Regions from separate parts of the Streptomyces sp. NPDC002054 genome, predicted to be linked through region 1. Evidence: riboswitches for the same ligand, from Rfam matches in the RefSeq annotation. Region 1 holds a riboswitch; the other holds the start of a gene.
What was found. A riboswitch is a leader RNA that binds a small molecule or an ion and turns the genes downstream of it on or off. The one in region 1 is predicted to bind ZMP and ZTP.

Region 1 (8,600 bases):
TGACTCGGCCCAGGCGCCGAGCTGGACGATCCGTTCGACGGTCTCGCCCGCGGCGATCGCGTCCTTGGTGTGCATGTCGATGCAGAAGGCGCAGTGGTTGAGCTGCGAGGCGCGGATCTTGACGAGTTCGACGAGGACCGGGTCCAGGCCCTTCCGGGCGGCGATCTCCAGGGCGACCATCGCCTTGTAGACCTCGGGGGCGAGCTGGTGCCATTGCATGCGGGCGGGCTCTTCGGCGGCGTAGGTCCTGTTCGTGGTGGTATCTGCGTTGTTCGTCATGTATCCACCGTAGGCCGTGGAGCGTCCGCCGATATGGTCCATATCCATGACGGATTCCTGGGCCAATTCGATCGGCTTCGACGGCGCCGATCTGCATCTGGAGCCGGCCGCCGGCCGCGGGCTGAAGGCCGGTCTCGCCGAGGCGCTGCGGGAGGCCGTGCGCGGGGGCCGGCTGGCGCCCGGCGTCCGGCTGCCGTCCTCCCGCAGCCTCGCCGCCGACCTGGGCATCGCCCGCAACACGGTCGCCGAGGCGTACGCCGAGCTGGTCGCCGAGGGCTGGCTCACGGCCCGGCAGGGCTCCGGCACCCGGGTCGCGCCGCGGGCCCGGCCCCGCAAGGGCGCCGCGGCGCCGCTGGTACGCCTTCCCACCCGGCAGGGCCGGGCAACGTACAGCCTGCTGCCCGGCTCCCCGGACCTCGGCGGCTTTCCGCGCGCGGCCTGGCTGACGGCGGCCCGCCGAGCCCTGACGGACGCCCCGAACGAGGCCTTCGGGTACGGGGACCCGCGCGGCCGGGTGGAGCTGCGGGAGGCCCTCGCCGGATACCTGGCGCGGGCCCGCGGGGTGTACGCGGACCCGGAGCGGATCGTGCTGTGCGCGGGCTTCGTGCACGGGCTGATGCTGATGGCCCGGGTGCTGCGGGCCCGGCGGGTGCGGGAGGTGGCGGTCGAGTCGTACGGCCTGGGCGTGCACCGGGGCCTGCTGGCGGCGGAGGGGCTGCGGACCCGTCCGCTGCCGCTGGACGCGGCGGGCGCGTGCACCCCGGACCTGTCCGGCATGGCCGCGGGGGCGGTCCTGCTCACCCCGGCGCACCAGTTCCCGACCGGGGCCGCGCTGACCCCGGAGCGGCGGGCGGCTGCGGTGGACTGGGCGCGGGCCGCCGGCGGGGTGATCCTGGAGGACGACTACGACGGGGAGTTCCGCTACGACCGCCAGCCGGTCGGGGCGCTGCAGAGCCTGGACCCCGACCGGGTGGTGTACCTGGGAACGGCCAGCAAGTCCCTGGCGCCGGGGCTGCGGATCGGCTGGATGGTGGTCCCGCCGGGCCTGCTGGACGAGGTGCTGGCGGCCCGCGGCCCGGTCGACTGGACCTGCAGCGCGCTGGAGCAGCTGACCCTGGCGCAGTTCATCACCTCGGGGGCGTACGACCGGCACGTACGCGGCATGCGGCTGCGGTACCGGCGCCGGCGGGACCAGTTGGTCGCGGCGCTGGGCGGGCGGGTCGCGGTCTCCGGGATCGCGGCGGGGCTGCACGCGGTCCTGGACCTGCCGCCGGGCACCGAGCGGGCCGTCCTCCAGGCCGCCGCCTGGCACAGCCTGGCCCTGGACGGCCTGTCGGGCTTCCGGCACCCGGAGGCGGACCTGCCGCCCCGCGACGCACTGGTGGTCGGCTACGGCACCCCGACGGACAGCGCCTGGGCCCCCACCCTGGCCGCCCTCTCCGCCGCCCTTCCCTAGGCGGCGTCCGGCCCCGGCCCGGGCCCCTCGCCCGGGTCGCCGAAGCGGGCCAGGGCCAGGGCGCCCGCCACTGCCACCACGAAGCCGAGGATCGCCAGCCAGGACAGGCCCGGGCGGGTGGTGTCGCCCAGCCAGACCACGCCGATCAGGGCCGGCCCGATCGTCTCGCCGAGGACCATGCCGGCCGTTGCGGCCGTCACCGAACCGCGTGCCAGCGCCGAGGTCAGCAGCAGGAAGCCGGCGGCGCCGCCCAGCAGCAGGGCGTACAGCGCCGGATTGGTCAGGACGGCCGGGGAGATCTCGTCGATCAGGCGGACCGCGACCTCCACCACCCCGAAGCCGGCGCCGGCCCCCAGCCCCAGCACCAGGGCCCGCGGCCCGTCCGGCAGCCGGCCCGCCGCCGCGCCCGCCAGCAGGATCAGCACCGCCGTCAGGAGCAGGCCCAGCCGCAGGGCGGTCGAGCCGGGCCGGGTGCCCTCCGGGCCCGCGGCGAGGCCGAGCATGAAGAGGCCGGCGCAGACCACGCCGACCGCCGTCCATTCCGTCCGGCTCAGCCGCACCCGCATCAGCCGGGAGGCCACCACCGCCGTCACGGCGAGACTGGCCGCCAGCGCAGCGCTCACCGCGTAGATCGGGAGGTGGCGCAGCGCGATGATCTGGAGGACGAACCCGGCCCCGTCGAGCGCCAGACCGAGCAGATACCGCCACTGCCGGAGCGCCCGCAGCAGCAGGGCCGCATCCACCCCCGAGCCGCCGGACGGACCGGCCGCGGCCCGGGCCGCGACCGCCTGGAGCACCGAGGCCGTACCGAAACAGACGGCCGCGCCCAGCGCAGAAAGCATCCCAATCAGCACAAACAGACTGTAGTGGAGGGGTGATCAGACGGCCGGATTCCGTCCCCTCCACCCCCGGCTCTAGTCTGTCCGCTGTACGCCACCGTCAGGGGGAGCATCGGACATGGACAGCAGCACCAGTACTCGGCGACGCATGCGTTCCGGCGGGGTCGCCCTCGGCGGCATGGGTCTGCTCGCGGCGGCCCTGGTCGCCTGCGGCAGCAGCAAGGAGCCGGACCGGCGCTGCGCCGACCGCCTCACGCTCGACCAGTACTCCATGGAGGAGTGCAAGAAGGGCGGCCGGGGCTCGTACTACTACGGCGGCCACGTCCCCACCGGCAACAAGGTGTCCGGCGGCAGCTTCGACAAGAAGGCCGTCGAGCGGGGCGGCATCGGCGGCGGCTCCTCCTCCAGCGGCGGCTGAGCACCGGCATGCAGCGGCACACCATCGAGCCCCGCCCCGGCTGGCAGCAGACCGTCGAGGAGCAGGGGCTGATCTACCCGCTCACCCGCTACCCGGACGACTCCCTGCGCCCCTACTGGGACGAGAGCGCCTACTACGCCTTCAGCCTCCCCGAGGTGGAGGCGCTGGAGGACGTGGTCGAGGACCTGCACGCCATGTGCCTGGCCGCCGCCGCGCACATCGTGGAGCAGGACCGTTTCGCCGACCTCGGGATCACCGACCCCCGGCTGCGCGAGCGGATCGTGGAGTCCTGGGGCCGCCGCACCGAACAGCCCTCCCTCTACGGCCGCTTCGACCTGCGCTACGACGGCACCGGCCCGGCCAAGATGCTGGAGTACAACGCGGACACCCCCACCTCCCTGGTGGAGGCGGCCAGCCCGCAGTGGTTCTGGATGGAGGAGCGTTTCCCCGGCGCCGACCAGTGGAACTCCCTCCACGAGCGCCTCGTGGACGCCTGGCGCCGCCAGGCCGAGCTGCTGCCGCCCGGCCCGCTGCACTTCGCGCACTCCGAGGCCGACGAGCTCGGCGAGGACCTGATGACGGTCGCCTACCTCCAGGAGACCGCCGAGCAGGCCGGCATCGAAACGCACGCCCTGGCCGTGGAGAAGATCGGCTGGGACCGGCTGTCCGGCCGGTTCGTGGACGAGAAGCTCCGCTTCATCCGCAGCTGCTTCAAGCTCTACCCGTGGGAGTGGCTGGCCACCGACCCGTTCGCCCCGCAGGTCCTGGACACGATGGACAACGGCGGCGGTTCCGGCACCACCTGCTGGATCGAGCCCGTCTGGAAGATGCTGCTCTCCAACAAGGCGCTGCTGGCGGTCCTGTGGGAGCTCTTCCCCGAGCACCCGAACCTGCTGCCCGCCTACCTCGACGGCCCGCGCGAACTCGCCGAGGACGGCGGGTACGTGGCCAAGCCGCTGCTCGGCCGCGAGGGTGCCGGGGTCACGGTCCACGAACCGGGTCCGGACGGGGTGCCGTTCACCCCGCAGGACGGGGAGACGTACTGCTTCCAGGCCCTTGCCCCGCTGCCCGAGTTCGACGGCAACCGCGTGGTGCTCGGTGCGTGGGTCGTCGAGGACGAGGCGGCGGGGCTCGGCATCCGGGAGTCCGCGGGGCTGATCACGGACGAGTACGCCCGCTTCCTGCCCCACGTGATCCTCTAAAGGGATAATTCGGCTAGACGGACAGCTCGGCGCGCAGCTGGTCCAGGCCCCAGTCGAGGTCCTCCTTGCTGATCACCAGTGGCGGGGCGATCCGGATGGTGGAGCCGTGGGTGTCCTTCACCAGCACCCCGCGTTCCATCAGCCGTTCGGAGATCTGCCGCCCGGTGCCGTGCGAGGGGTCGATGTCCACCCCGGCCCACAGGCCCCGCCCGCGGACGGCGGTCACCGCGCCCCCGCCGGTCAGCAGGCCCAGCTCCCCGTGCAGGTGGTCGCCCAGCTCGGCGGCCCGCTGCTGGTACTCGCCGGTGCGCAGCATCGCGATGACCTCCAGGGCGACCGCGCAGGCCAGCGGGTTGCCGCCGAAGGTGGAGCCGTGCTCGCCGGGCCGGAACACCCCGAGCACGTCCCGGTCGGCGACCACCGCCGACACCGGCACCACTCCGCCGCCGAGTGCCTTGCCCAGGATGTAGACGTCCGGGACGACCTCCTCGTGCTCACAGGCGAAGGTCTTCCCGGTGCGCCCGAGGCCCGACTGGATCTCGTCCGCCATGAACAGGACGTTCCGCCGCCGGGTCAGTTCCCGTACACCGCGCAGGTAGCCGGCCGGCGGCACCAGCACCCCGGCCTCGCCCTGGATCGGCTCCAGCAGCACCGCCACCGTGTTCTCGGTGACGGCCGCGGACAACGCGGTCAGGTCGCCGTACGGGACGATCTCGAACCCGGGGGTGTAGGGCCCGAAGTGGTCGCGGGCCTCGTGGTCCGTGGAGAAGGACACGATGGTGGTGGTCCGGCCGTGGAAGTTGTCGGCGGCGACCACGATCTTGGCGTGCCCGTCCGGTACGCCCTTGACTTCGTAGCCCCACTTTCTGGCCGTCTTCACCGCCGTCTCGACCGCTTCTGCACCCGTGTTCATGGGAAGCACCATCTCCTTGCCGCACAGCTCGGCGAGCTGCGCGCAGAAGTCGGCGAACCGGACGTGGTGGAAGGCCCGCGAGGTGAGGGTCACCCGCTCCAGCTGAGCCTTGGCGGCATCGATCAGACGGCGGTTGCCGTGGCCGAAGTTGAGAGCCGAGTAACCGGCGAGCATGTCGAGGTACCGCCTGCCCTCGACGTCCGTCATCCAGGCACCTTCGGCTGAGGCGACCACGACGGGAAGCGGGTGATAGGTGTGCGCGGCGTGCGCGTCGGCGGAGCGGATGGCATCAGCAGTTGTCGACACGGGGTCTCCGTTTCGTCCGTCCTGGCCTGTGACGTGGGTGGCGTCACTTTCTATCGTCGCTCCTCGCCGCGGACGGGGAAAGCGTCCGGGTGTCGGGGCCGATAAGGTGTGCGGTACGCACGGCGACTGGCGTACGGAGATCCAACTCCGGGGGAGTCGTGCGCGCACGTCCGCACACAGGGCCGCTCGCCTGGGCCTCGCGGGGTACGAACCACCATCGACCCCGGAGGAGCCCGCCATGACCGCGCGCCATCCCGCCCTGCTGTCCACCGATCCCGAGCTCGCCGCGCTCGTCGCCGCGGAGGAACGGCTCCAGGCCGACACCCTGCGTCTGATCCCCAGTGAGAACTACGTCTCCGCCGCCGTGCTGGAGGCCTCCGGGACGGTGCTGCAGAACAAGTACAGCGAGGGCTACCCCGGCCGCCGGTACTACGAGGGCCAGCAGAACATCGACCGGGTGGAGGCGCTCGCGGTCGAGCGGGCGAAGGGCCTGTTCGGCGTCGACCACGCCAACGTCCAGCCGTACTCGGGCTCCCCGGCGAACCTGGCCGTGTACCTGGCCTTCGCCCGGCCGGGTGACACGGTGATGGGCATGGCGTTGCCGATGGGCGGCCACCTGACACACGGCTGGGGGGTCTCGGCCACCGGTTCGTGGTTCCGGGGCGTGCAGTACGGCGTGCGCGCTGACAGCGGCCTGATCGACTACGACGCGGTGCGCGAGCAGGCCCTCGCCGAGCGCCCGAAGATCATCTTCTGTGGGGGTACGGCGCTGCCGCGCACCATCGACTTCGAGGCCTTCGCGTCGATCGCGAAGGAGGCGGGCTCGGTCCTGGTCGCCGACGTGGCGCACATCGCCGGCCTGATCGCGGGCGGGGCGCACCCCTCGCCGGTGCCGTACGCGGACGTAGTCTCGACGACCACCCACAAGACACTGCGGGGGCCGCGGGGCGCGATGCTGATGTGCCGGGAGGAGCACGCGAAGGCCATCGACAAGGCGGTCTTCCCGGGCCTCCAGGGCGGCCCGCACAACCAGACGACGGCGGGCATCGCGGTGGCCCTGCACGAGGCGGCCCAGCCGTCCTTCGTGTCGTACGCGCACGCGGTGGTGGCCAACGCGAAGGCTCTCGCGGCGGCGCTGCTGGAGCGGGGCTTCGACCTGGTGTCGGGCGGTACCGACAACCACCTGGTGCTGATGGACCTCACGGCGCAGGGGGTGCCGGGGAAGACCGCGGCGAAGGCGCTGGACCGGGCGGGGATCGTGGTCAACTACAACACCGTCCCGTTCGACCCGCGCAAGCCGTTCGACCCGTCCGGGATCCGGATCGGCACCCCGTCGCTGACCTCCCGCGGGCTGGACGCCTCCCACATGCCACAGGTCGCGGACTGGATCGTGCGGTCCGTCGCCGCAGCCGCAGCCGGGGACGAGCCCGCCCTGGCCGCGATCCGCGCCGAGGTCGCCGACCTGATGGCAGCCTTCCCGGCCCCCGGGCTCCCGCTGTCGTAGCCCTGCGGCCCGCCGTCCTGGGGCGCCGCCCCAGACCCCGCGCCTCAAACGCCGGCGGGGCTGGAGTCGGGCTCCGCCCCGGGAAAGCGGTCGCCCGGCCGGGGTGAGATTCGGCCGCCGGCGGGCCCGAGTGACCCCCCACACCTGAGAGAATGGGTGCATGGCTTCTGATCGTCCTCGCGCGCTCTCCGGTATCCAGCCCACCTCCGGTTCGTTCCACCTCGGGAACTACCTCGGAGCCATCCGCCAGTACGTCGCCCTGCAGGAGACGCACGACGCCTTCTACATGGTCGTCGACCTGCACGCGATCACCATGCCGCAGGAGCCCGCGGCCCTCCGGCAGAACACCCGGCTGTCCGCCGCCCAGCTCCTCGCCGCCGGGCTCGACCCCGAGCGCTGCACGCTGTTCGTCCAGAGCCATGTGCCCGAGCACGCGCAGCTCGGCTGGGTCATGAACTGCATCACCGGGTTCGGCGAGGCCAGCCGGATGACCCAGTTCAAGGACAAGTCCGCCAAGGGCGGCGTCAACAACGCGACCGTCGGACTGTTCACCTATCCGATTCTCCAGGTCGCCGACATCCTCCTGTACCAGGCGAACGCCGTGCCGGTCGGTGAGGACCAGCGCCAGCACATCGAGCTGACCCGGGACCTCGCCGAGCGCTTCAACCAGCGCTTCGGCCAGACCTTCACCCTCCCCGCGCCGTACATCGTCAAGGAGGTCGCGAAGATCTACGACCTCCAGGACCCGGCGATCAAGATGTCGAAGTCGGCGTCCTCGCCCAAGGGCCTGGTCAACCTCCTCGACGAGCCCAAGGTCACCGAGAAGAAGATCAAGAGCGCGGTCACCGACACCGACACCGTGATCCGCTTCGACACGGAGAACAAGCCCGGCGTCAGCAACCTGCTCACCATCTACTCCACCCTCACCGGCACCGCCATCCCGGTCCTGGAGGAGAAGTACGAGGGCAAGGGCTACGGCGCGCTGAAGACCGACCTCGCCGCCGTGATGGTCGATTTCGTCACACCCTTCAAGCAGCGCACCCAGGAGTACCTGGACGACCCGGCGGAGCTGGACGCCGTGCTGGCCAGGGGCGCGGAGAAGGCGCGGGCGGTCGCCGCCGAGACCCTCGCCCAGGCCTACGACCACCTGGGCTTCCTCCCCGCCAAGCACTGACGATCCGAGGACCCTGGCAGGAACGGGGGTGCTGCCCCCACACTGGAGGGCGGCACACTCGGCACACTCGGGCCACAGCCGACACACAGACACGAGGAGACATACGTGGGGACCGTAACGCTCGGCGTTTCGATCGCGGTCCCGGAGCCGTACGGCAGCCAGCTCCAGCAGCGGCGGGCCGGCTTCGGGGACGCCGCCGCGTACGGCATCCCCACGCATGTCACCCTGCTGCCGCCCACCGAGGTGGAGGCGGACCGGCTCCCGGAGATCCGGGCCCACCTCACCGAGGTCGCCGCGGCCTTCCGGGCCTTCCCGATGCGGCTGGCCGGCACCGGCAGCTTCCGCCCGCTCTCCCCGGTGGTCTTCGTCCAGGTGGTCGAGGGCGGCGCGGGCTGCACCCGGCTCCAGGGCCAGGTCCGCGACCCCGAGGGGCCGCTCCGCCGCGAGCTGGCGTTCCCGTACCACCCGCACGTCACCGTCGCCCACGGGATCTCCGAGGAAGCGATGGA
Region 2 (8,600 bases), on a different contig from region 1:
GAGCGGATATCGCCGCCGCGGCGGCCGGGGCGGCAGCGGTCTTGCGGGCTCCGATCGGGCGCGGCGGGGTGGCCGCCTTCTTCACTGCGGTGCGGGCCGGCGTCGCCGCGGCCTTGCGGGGCTTCTTCGCGGCGGTCTTGGCAGCGGGGGCCGCGCTGACGTGCAGCGCCACACCCTCCTCGTCCAGGACCTGGTTCAGGCTGCGCAGGACCCGCTTCCACTGGTCCACCGGGATGCGGCCGGCCTCGAAGGCCTGGCGCACGTCGTCACCGTTGATGTGACCCTGCTCGCGGCCACGCTCGACGAGCGCGACGAGGGCCTCGGATTCGGCGATCTCCGGAGGGAACGTACGGGACGGGCTGAGCGACACAAGGAGCCTCTCGTTGCGAACAGATAAAGGACGGGCGGGACATCATCGCGCGGACCTACGGCAACACCCCGAGGGGGGTCGGTATTCCGTCGCCGCGCGAGGACACCTGTCGGTTCATCGCGTGCCCGAGACGATTCGTTACGCACTGAATTGAGTGACCTACGCCACGCTGCCAATGGAAGGCGGTCGACCGGCCCCGCTGACGGGTCCCGGAGCGGCCCGGATCATCAGCCCGGTTTGCGGGCCTCGATCAGGAACCGGGTGGTGTGAGCGACGAACGGCCCTTCCTGCTCGATCCGTTCGTGCAGCTCGCGCAACCGGTCCCGGTAGTGGCCGACCGTGAAGCCGGGCACCATCCAGATCACCTTCCGAAGGAAGTAGACCACGGCGCCGATGTCATGGAACTCGGTCCGCAACCGCTCCGAGCGCAGATCGACCACTTCCAGCCCGGCTTTGGCGGCGTCGGCGGCAGCGTCGTCCGGGTGCCGGCCCCGCCGGACCTCCTCCGGCTGCGGCCCGAGGAAGTACTCGACCAGCTCGAACACGCTGGACGGGCCCACCTGCTGGGAGAAGTAGGTGCCACCCGGTCTCAGTACCCGGGCGATCTCGTCCCACCAGATGGTCACCGGGTGCCGGCTGACGACCAGCTCGAAGGCCTCGTCGCCGAAGGGCAGCGGCGGCTCGTCGGCATCGGCGACCACCACCGCGCCCAGCGGGTGCAGCAGCCGGGTCGCCTTGTCGATGTTGGGCGGCCAGGACTCGGTGGCCACCATCAGCGGCGGCAGCTGCCCGGCCGGGACGGCCCCGGCGAGCACCTCCCCGCCGCCGGTCTGGATGTCGAGCGCCGACCGGACCCGGCCGAGCCGCTCGCCCAGCAGCCGCTGATAGCCCCAGGAAGGACGCTGCTCGCTCGCACGCCCGTCGAGCCAGGAGAAATCCCATCCCTCCACGGAGACCGACTCGGCCTCGGACACGAGATGCTCGAAAGTGGGTGTCATGCCTTGATCGTCCCAGTTGCGGTGTCAGGTATCCAGCGGATTGCCGATGCCGGTCGACTACAGTGGGCGGCGGGCCGTGACTGGCGTTCGGGTGGATCACCACCGGGGAGCGGCCCGGCGTCGACCTGCAAGGGTGTCCGTACGCCGTTGCCGCGCGCCTGGGCGAACCGCGATCCCGCAGCGACGCTCAGGAGACCCCATGACGACTGCCACCGCCCGCCTGATGGACGGCACCGCCCTCGCCCGCCGCATCACCGAGCAGACCGCCGCCCGCGCCGCGCTGATCACCGAGCGCACCGGCACGGCACCCTGCCTGGCCACCGTGCTGGTCGGCGAGGACCCGGCGTCCGTGACGTACGTACGCATGAAGCAGAACCGTTGCGCCAAGGCCGGCATCACCTCCCGGCACGTGGCCCTGCCGGCCGAGACCACGACGGAGGAGCTGATCGCGGTGATCACCGGCCTCTCCGAGGACCCGGAGATCAGCGGCATCCTGCTCCAGCACCCGGTCCCGCACCACATCGACGAGCGCGCCGCATTCGAGGCCATCGCCCCCGGCAAGGACGTCGACGGGGTCACCATGCACTCCTTCGCCGCCATGGGCTTCGGCCTGCCGGGCTTCGTCTCCTGCACCCCGGGCGGCATCATGCGCCTGCTGGAGGCCTACAACGTGGACCTCACCGGCAAGCACGCGGTCGTCGTCGGCCGCAGCGCGATCCTCGGCAAGCCGGCCGGCATGCTCCTCCTGGAGCAGAACGCCACCGTCACCTACTGCCACTCCCGCACCCAGGACCTGTCCTCGATCGTGCGGCAGGCGGACGTACTGGTCGCCGCGGTCGGCAAGGCCGAGTTCATCCGCGGCGAGGACATCAAGCCGGGCGCCGTGGTCCTGGACGCCGGCTACAACGAGGGCAACGTCGGCGACGTCCACTTCCCCTCGGCGGCCGAACGCGCCTCGCTGATCACCCCGGTCCCGGGCGGCGTCGGCCCGATGACCATCGCCGTCCTCCTGGAACAAACGGTCACGGCAGCCGCCACCCAGGCGGGCCTCGACCTGACCTGATCCACCGCCCGCCCCGGGCCTTGCGGCCCGGGGCGTTCCTGGCGGCGGGAGCCTGTATCCGGGCATTGGCTGCTCAGCCTCGACGCCCGCCCTCTCCGTCGGCGCACCCGCAGCATCCACCTTCGGCCCGGTCCTCACGTGCCACGCCGTGTAGTGCAGCCCTCAGCTGGGCAGTTCGCCACCGCTCGACAACCACGGCCCTGCGGTAGCCGATCCATGCTGTGACCACACCAGCCACAGGCGCAGCTGCAAGGAGAAGAGGTGTCCCTGCCTCGAGCAGGCTGTTCGTGATCTCCAGACCCATGGTTCGTCACGGTCCTTCCGGTTCGGTTGCCCCCTGCTGGAGCAGTCCGTCGGAAGAGTCACCCGCCTGGTCAGTTTCCCTCTACGGTAAGGAAACCCGCAGAAATTAGGCTGAGTTGGAGGGGTCTCGTGCCTGGAGGTCGGCCGACACGGGCTGGACGCGAGGGATACCCGGAGCTGGCAGAGCTGGCGGCCTGGTTCGATCAGGCCATCAGGGAGGCGGGTCATCCCAGCGTCAACGCGTTCGTACAGCAGCACACCCTCGACAAGAACAAGGTCTACGAGGTCGTTCGGGGCACGCTACTTCTGTCACTCAATTCGACCGCAGGTCTGGCCAGACTGCTCAAGCAGGACCCGTCGGCCGTGGAGCCGATCTGGCTCCGTGCGCGTGAGGCAATGGACCGGCGGCTCATGGCCGAGGACGAAGGCGCAAGACCACGCGTCACCTCCTGGGCGGAGATCCCGCGGCCAGAGCTCGCACTGCGGAATGTCCTTGACGCCCTGACCCATGCTGTCGAGCAACTTCCCTACCGGCTGCTGGGTGTTGCGGCACCCCCGCTGTCCACCGTCTACGTCCGACAGCGCCTCCGCGCAGACACCCCTGGGGCAGGAGGGGATTCGAACAAGGAGCGCGACCGCGAGGAACTGCGCCCGGAGCGAAGCGAACCGAGTGCTGATGTCCCGGTGACGGTTGCGGAGGCGCTCAACCGCAGCGAACACCTGCTGGTCACCGGTGAACCAGGTGCGGGCAAGTCCACTCTCGGCCATCATCTGGTTTCCCGGCTCGCCCGGATCTGGCTCCGGCAGGAGAGCGCAGTCAACCCCCCGCTGTCCGAACCCGTGGTGCCGGTGCGGGTTTCGGCACGGGCCCTCGTAGGTGAGGGTTCGTGGAGCACGGTGCTGGCCGAGGCCACCCGACGGGCCCTCGGTCCCTATCTCGTCACGGAGCCGAGTCCGCACCTCTTCGCCGGCCGTACGCACGGTGTCCGCTGGCTGGTCGTGGTCGATGGCCTCGATGAGATCCTCGATCGCCCGACCCGGGCGTCCATCATCCGAGCGTTGTCCCAGCATGCCCGCGCAGGCAGCGACTACCGCTTCGTCATCACCAGCAGACCCCTGCCCGAAGAGGAGATGGCGGCACTCCGGGGCAGTCACATCGGCATGTGCCGCATCGAGCCGTTTGAGCAGGAAGAGCTGAAGCTGTTCTCGGAGCGCTGGTTCTTCGCCCAGGATCCGATCACCTCGGAGCAGCGGGCACAGGAGTTCCTCCACCAAATCGAGGACGGCCGCCTGAAAGAGCTGGTCCGCAACCCCCTGCTGGCCACCATCGCGGCCGTTGCCAACACACGTGAACCCGAACGTCCCTTGCCGACCAACCGGGTGGACCTCTACCAGCGGTTCTATGAGTACCTCGTCACCGATGAGGAGGCGAGCGGACGCGCAACACTCAGTGAGCTTCGTCGCCTGCGCGACGGCCAGCCGGGGCGATTTCGACTGGTCGAGTGGATCCACGCCCAACGGACGGCCGTCATCGAGGCGCTGGCCAAAGAGCGCCTGACGACCGAACTCCCCTTGTCGGACGTGGCCTACGCGTGGGTACGGGAGCGCAAGCCCGCCGGCATGGAACTGTCGCCTGGTTGGGAGCGGGACTTCGACAGGCTGCTCATCGATACCGGAATGTTCGTGTACGAGAGCTCGGGGCTTCGATTCCTTCATCACACTTTCGCCGAGTTCATTGCCGCTCGGGCGTATGCCACCAGCTTGCCGGCGGACTTTCCGGGAATCGATGAGTGGATCGAACGCGGTCTCGGGGAGGCACAGCGCAACTTCGCACTGCTCACCATGGTTCTATGGGGTCGTATCAATGGGAATGATGTGGGATTGATCCTGGATCGTCTCCTTGAAGGCGACCGGGAGTATGCATCACTGGCAGGGAGGCTTCTGTCGGAAAGCAGTGATGTGAACGACCGGCATTCCTGTGCGGTAGTGGACCGCCTGATCGACCTCGGCCTCGGTAATGCTCCGGTCGAGGAGCGCAAATTCCTCGGCTCCCCTGGGCGCATCGAGGACAGGTACAGTGCCACATCTTCCATCTTCGACATCCTGGGCCTGCTTAGCGGAAACGCCCATGCCGTAAGGCGACTTCGAGGGATCGTGGAACGTGAGGAATTGCCGTTCATCACCCGGATTATCGCCCTTGAGGCGCTCAGTCGCGTCGAATCCAAGGAGGAATCCCTGGAGCTCCTCAAATCGATCTCGCATGCAGCAATCAGACCCATCGAACTGTCCGTCGTTGCTGTCGGACTCATCGAGCTCGGGTCGGATTCATCTGAGGAGGCGCGAGAGCTCCTCGTCCGCGCCAGTCGAGATTCCAAGGCGGATTCCCAGGCCTTGGCATCGGCGGCAGAAGCATTGAGGGACATCGGAGAAATTTCCGCGGCGCTCCATGCTGCGCGTAGTGTCCTTACGACTTCCCATCCTCACCCGAGCGACGTACGCACTGCCGTGAAGCTGCTACTCAATGAGCGGGTTGAGGGTGACTCGATCGAGCCGGACGGTGTACTGGAGAAATTGTCGGACTGCTATGGATTGGCACTGGTCGAGGCGGCGAAGGAGTTTGTGCAAGCGGGCCATCCTTCGCAGGCCCTACTGCTCGCGCGAAGCGTTCTTCACGGCCCTGATTCCAACGAGGTTGCCATTGGCAGGGCAGCTGACCTCTGGCTCTCGCTGACCAGAGAAGACAGTGCTGAGGCTTTGGTCGCCGAGTTGAGCCGGCGTCAGAATTTTGACGAAGCCCAGCGTGCGCTTGTTGCGGAAGCCCTGGCGGAAGCAGGCTACTCAAGAGTGGCAGGAGAACTGGCGTCCGGCGTCCTTGTCGATTCGAATGCCAGCGGTTACGCAGTCGGCAAAGCGGCCGGAGCGTGGCTTGCCGCTTCAGGGAGCATTGATGGCTTGCTGGACATCCTGCGTCAACGTTCAGTGATCGACCCGTGGTCCCGTTCGACCATAGCCGAGGAGATGGCCGAGGCGGGCCATATTGCCCAGGCGGTCGATCTTGTGCGCAGTGTGTTTTCGGATCCTGTTGCCGATACATACGACTTGAGTAAGGCGGTCAAGGTTGTCCTCCGGGCGGAGGGTTCGGTACGGTCGGAAATTTTCGAGGAGATCCGACAAGTAAACTCCAAGGGAGATCGCGCAAGAGTCGCGTTCACCCTTGCTGAACTGGGATATCGTGAAGAAGCCAGTAGCCTCGTCATCGAAGCACTCGGCGACTTTGACGGCGACACGCAAACCCTCAAGGATCTCTTGGATGCCTTCCTCACGGCGAGCGGAGTCTCTGCAGCGGATGCGGCTTTGGCGGCCTTGAACGCCAGCACCGTATCCGAGGCAACTCGCTTTGCTGCGGCAGAGGTCCTGGCTTCCGCAGGCGCCTTGAGTGCAGCTGTATCACTGTGGTGCGGGCTCCTCACGGTGGAGGCCGGCTCCCCGACGGAGTCCGTCTCGGTGCTCACCCGCCTGCTGAATACCGGCCACCGCGACGAAGCCATCCATGCCCTGCGCAGTGCCCTGGATGCCCCCGATCTTCAGCCGCATCACCGCGGGCGCCTCCGTTCCCTGCTGTCCTGGGCCGTCTTCAGCGACCCGAACGCCTCGAACTGCGGAAACTGCCCCTGAGTCAGGGCGTGAGGTCATGACCCCTGAGGTAATCGACCCGCCGGGGAAGTCGGCGGCACAGTGGGGGCATCGGGTTCCGGGGTGGCGCACTCCGCTCCGGGGCCCGGGTCCTCGTTCCCGCTTCGACCTCGATGGAGGCTGATCTCCATGTCCGCAACCCTGCTCGGCAGCATTGCCCGTACCACCGAACCGCAGACCGCGCTGCGGCGGTTCCTCGGTCTGGATGCCGTGGTCACCGGTGCCAACGGGCTCGCGTATCTGGCGTTTTCCGGGCCCCTCGGGCGGCTGCTCGGGGTGGGGCAGGGGCTACTCCTGGAGCTTGGGATCCTGCTCGCCCTGTACGGGGCCGGGGTCGGGTGGCTGGCCTCGCGGCGGGAGCCGGCGGCGGGGTGGGTGCGGGTGGTGGTCGAGGTCAACTACGCCTGGGCCGCGCTCAGTCTGGTCGCCCTGGTGGTGTGGTTCGAGCCGACCGCCGCCGGGACCGTGTGGATCCCGGCGCAGGCCGTCACCGTCGCGGGCTTCGCCGTACTGCAGCAGCTGGCGCTGCGCTCACGGGGCCAGTGAGCGCAGGTACTTCACCGTCGCCGGGTCGGCCGGGAGCATCGTCTCGATGGCCAGCTCGGCGACGGTCACGTCCATCGGGGTGTTGAAGGTGGCGATGGAGGACACGAAGGACAGCACGTGCCCGTCGTGTTCGATGAGCAGGGGAAGTGCGAAGTAGGGGACGGGGTCCGCCGGTTCGGTGTCGTCCGGGCGGTCCGGGGTCGGATAGGCCGACACCTCCTCGTACAGGGCGCGCAGCGGCTCGGAGCGGGCCAGTGCGATCTGGCGTTCCATCTGGGCGAGGAGGTGTCCGCGCCACTCCTTCAGGTTGTGGATCCTCGGGGCCAGGCCCTCCGGATGCAGGGTGATCCGCATGGCGTTCAGCGGCGGGGTCAGCAGGTGTTCCGGGAGGCCCTCCAGGAACATGGCGATGCCCCGGTTGGCCGCGAGGACCGTGTACGTGCCGTCCACGATCAGCGCCGGGTACGGTTCGTAGCCGGTCAGCAGCCGTTCCAGGCCCTCCCGCAGGGTCCCCAGCGACGGGTCCTCCAGCGGGGTCTGGGCGTAGTGCGGGGCGTAACCCGCCGCCAGCAGCAGCGCGTTGCGCTCCCGCACCGGTACGTCGAGGCGGTCGGCGAGCCGCAGCAGGAGCTCCTCGCTCGGCCGGGACCGGCCGGTCTCGATGAAGCTGATGTGCCGGGACGAGGAGTCGGCCCGCCCGGCCAGCTCCAGCTGACTGAACCCGCGCCGCTGCCGCCAGGTGCGGAGCAGGGGTCCGACGGAGGTCGTGGTGGAGGTCATGACCGGGACGGTAGCCGAGGGCGAGAGCCGGGTCAGCCCAGGTCGAAGAGGTTCCGCAGACCGAGACGGTAGCGCCACCGGTCGTGCCGCTTGAACTCCTCGATCTCCGGCGCCCGGTAGAGCCTCTTGACCGCGCACCGGGCCGCCGCCGAACCGTCGCGGTCCAGCAGCGCGTTGACCGCGGCCCGCGCCGAGGCGTTGGCGCCCTCCATGGTGGCCAGGTCGATGTCCACGGCGACGTAGTCCCCGCTGAGGAAGAAGTTCGGGATGCGGGTGGCGGCCGACGGCCGGTGGTGGAAGGTGCCGGTCGGGTGGATCAGCAGCTCGTCCTCGTTGGTGGGGTTCGGGGTGCCCAGCCCGTCCACCCCCGGATCCAGGAACCACGAGTGCAGCGCAGCGTCCCGCAGCAGGGTCTTGCCGGTGTCGTTGAGCGAGGCCTTCAGCTGCGCCCACACCTCGCGGGCGACCTCCTCGCGGGTGCACTGCTTGGCCGTCTTCCCGTACAGAATCCCGGGCTTGTCCCACTCCGAGATGTCCACCGACAGGCAGTCCACGGCGGTGCCGTCGCCGTAGTCGGCGGGGAAGTTCCGGGCCGGCCAGTGCTCGGCCTGCTGGATCGCGGTCAACGACCAGGGCGAGTCGATGCAGTTGAGGTGGCCGTGGACGAGCGGCGCCCGCTCGGTGAGATAGAACTGGATGCCCGTCATCCAGTCGGTCTGCAGCTTGTCGCAGCGCGCCAGCATCGGATCGGCGGCCCGCAGCGCCGGGCTCCAGGTGCGACGGGCGTGTTCGACCGGCAGGGCGGACACGTAGTGGTCGGCGACCACCGTCTGCCGGGCCCCCGCCG

Region 2: linked by a shared signal. The riboswitch ahead of ABT123_RS25120 (bifunctional 5,10-methylenetetrahydrofolate dehydrogenase/5,10-methenyltetrahydrofolate cyclohydrolase) and the one ahead of glyA (serine hydroxymethyltransferase) in region 1 are both predicted to bind ZMP and ZTP.

What each region holds. Positions count from the first base shown of each region.
Region 1 is NZ_JBEOXT010000014.1:112,113-120,712, reverse strand. Features, by position in the region: gene ABT123_RS15650 (carboxymuconolactone decarboxylase family protein) at 1-279, opposite strand, end outside; gene pdxR (MocR-like pyridoxine biosynthesis transcription factor PdxR) at 326-1,735, shown strand; gene ABT123_RS15640 (DMT family transporter) at 1,732-2,577, opposite strand; gene ABT123_RS15635 (hypothetical protein) at 2,693-2,992, shown strand; gene ABT123_RS15630 (glutathionylspermidine synthase family protein) at 3,001-4,194, shown strand; gene rocD (ornithine--oxo-acid transaminase) at 4,208-5,413, opposite strand; ZMP/ZTP riboswitch at 5,526-5,616, shown strand; gene glyA (serine hydroxymethyltransferase) at 5,652-6,917, shown strand; gene trpS (tryptophan--tRNA ligase) at 7,078-8,091, shown strand; gene ABT123_RS15610 (2'-5' RNA ligase family protein) at 8,197-8,600, shown strand, end outside.
Region 2 is NZ_JBEOXT010000029.1:59,490-68,089, forward strand. Features, by position in the region: gene ABT123_RS25110 (RNA polymerase sigma factor) at 1-370, opposite strand, end outside; gene ABT123_RS25115 (class I SAM-dependent methyltransferase) at 598-1,368, opposite strand; ZMP/ZTP riboswitch at 1,435-1,539, shown strand; gene ABT123_RS25120 (bifunctional 5,10-methylenetetrahydrofolate dehydrogenase/5,10-methenyltetrahydrofolate cyclohydrolase) at 1,568-2,431, shown strand; gene ABT123_RS25125 (NACHT domain-containing protein) at 2,864-6,409, shown strand; gene ABT123_RS25130 (hypothetical protein) at 6,557-6,973, shown strand; gene ABT123_RS25135 (helix-turn-helix domain-containing protein) at 6,959-7,753, opposite strand; gene ABT123_RS25140 (hydroxysqualene dehydroxylase) at 7,786-8,600, opposite strand, start outside.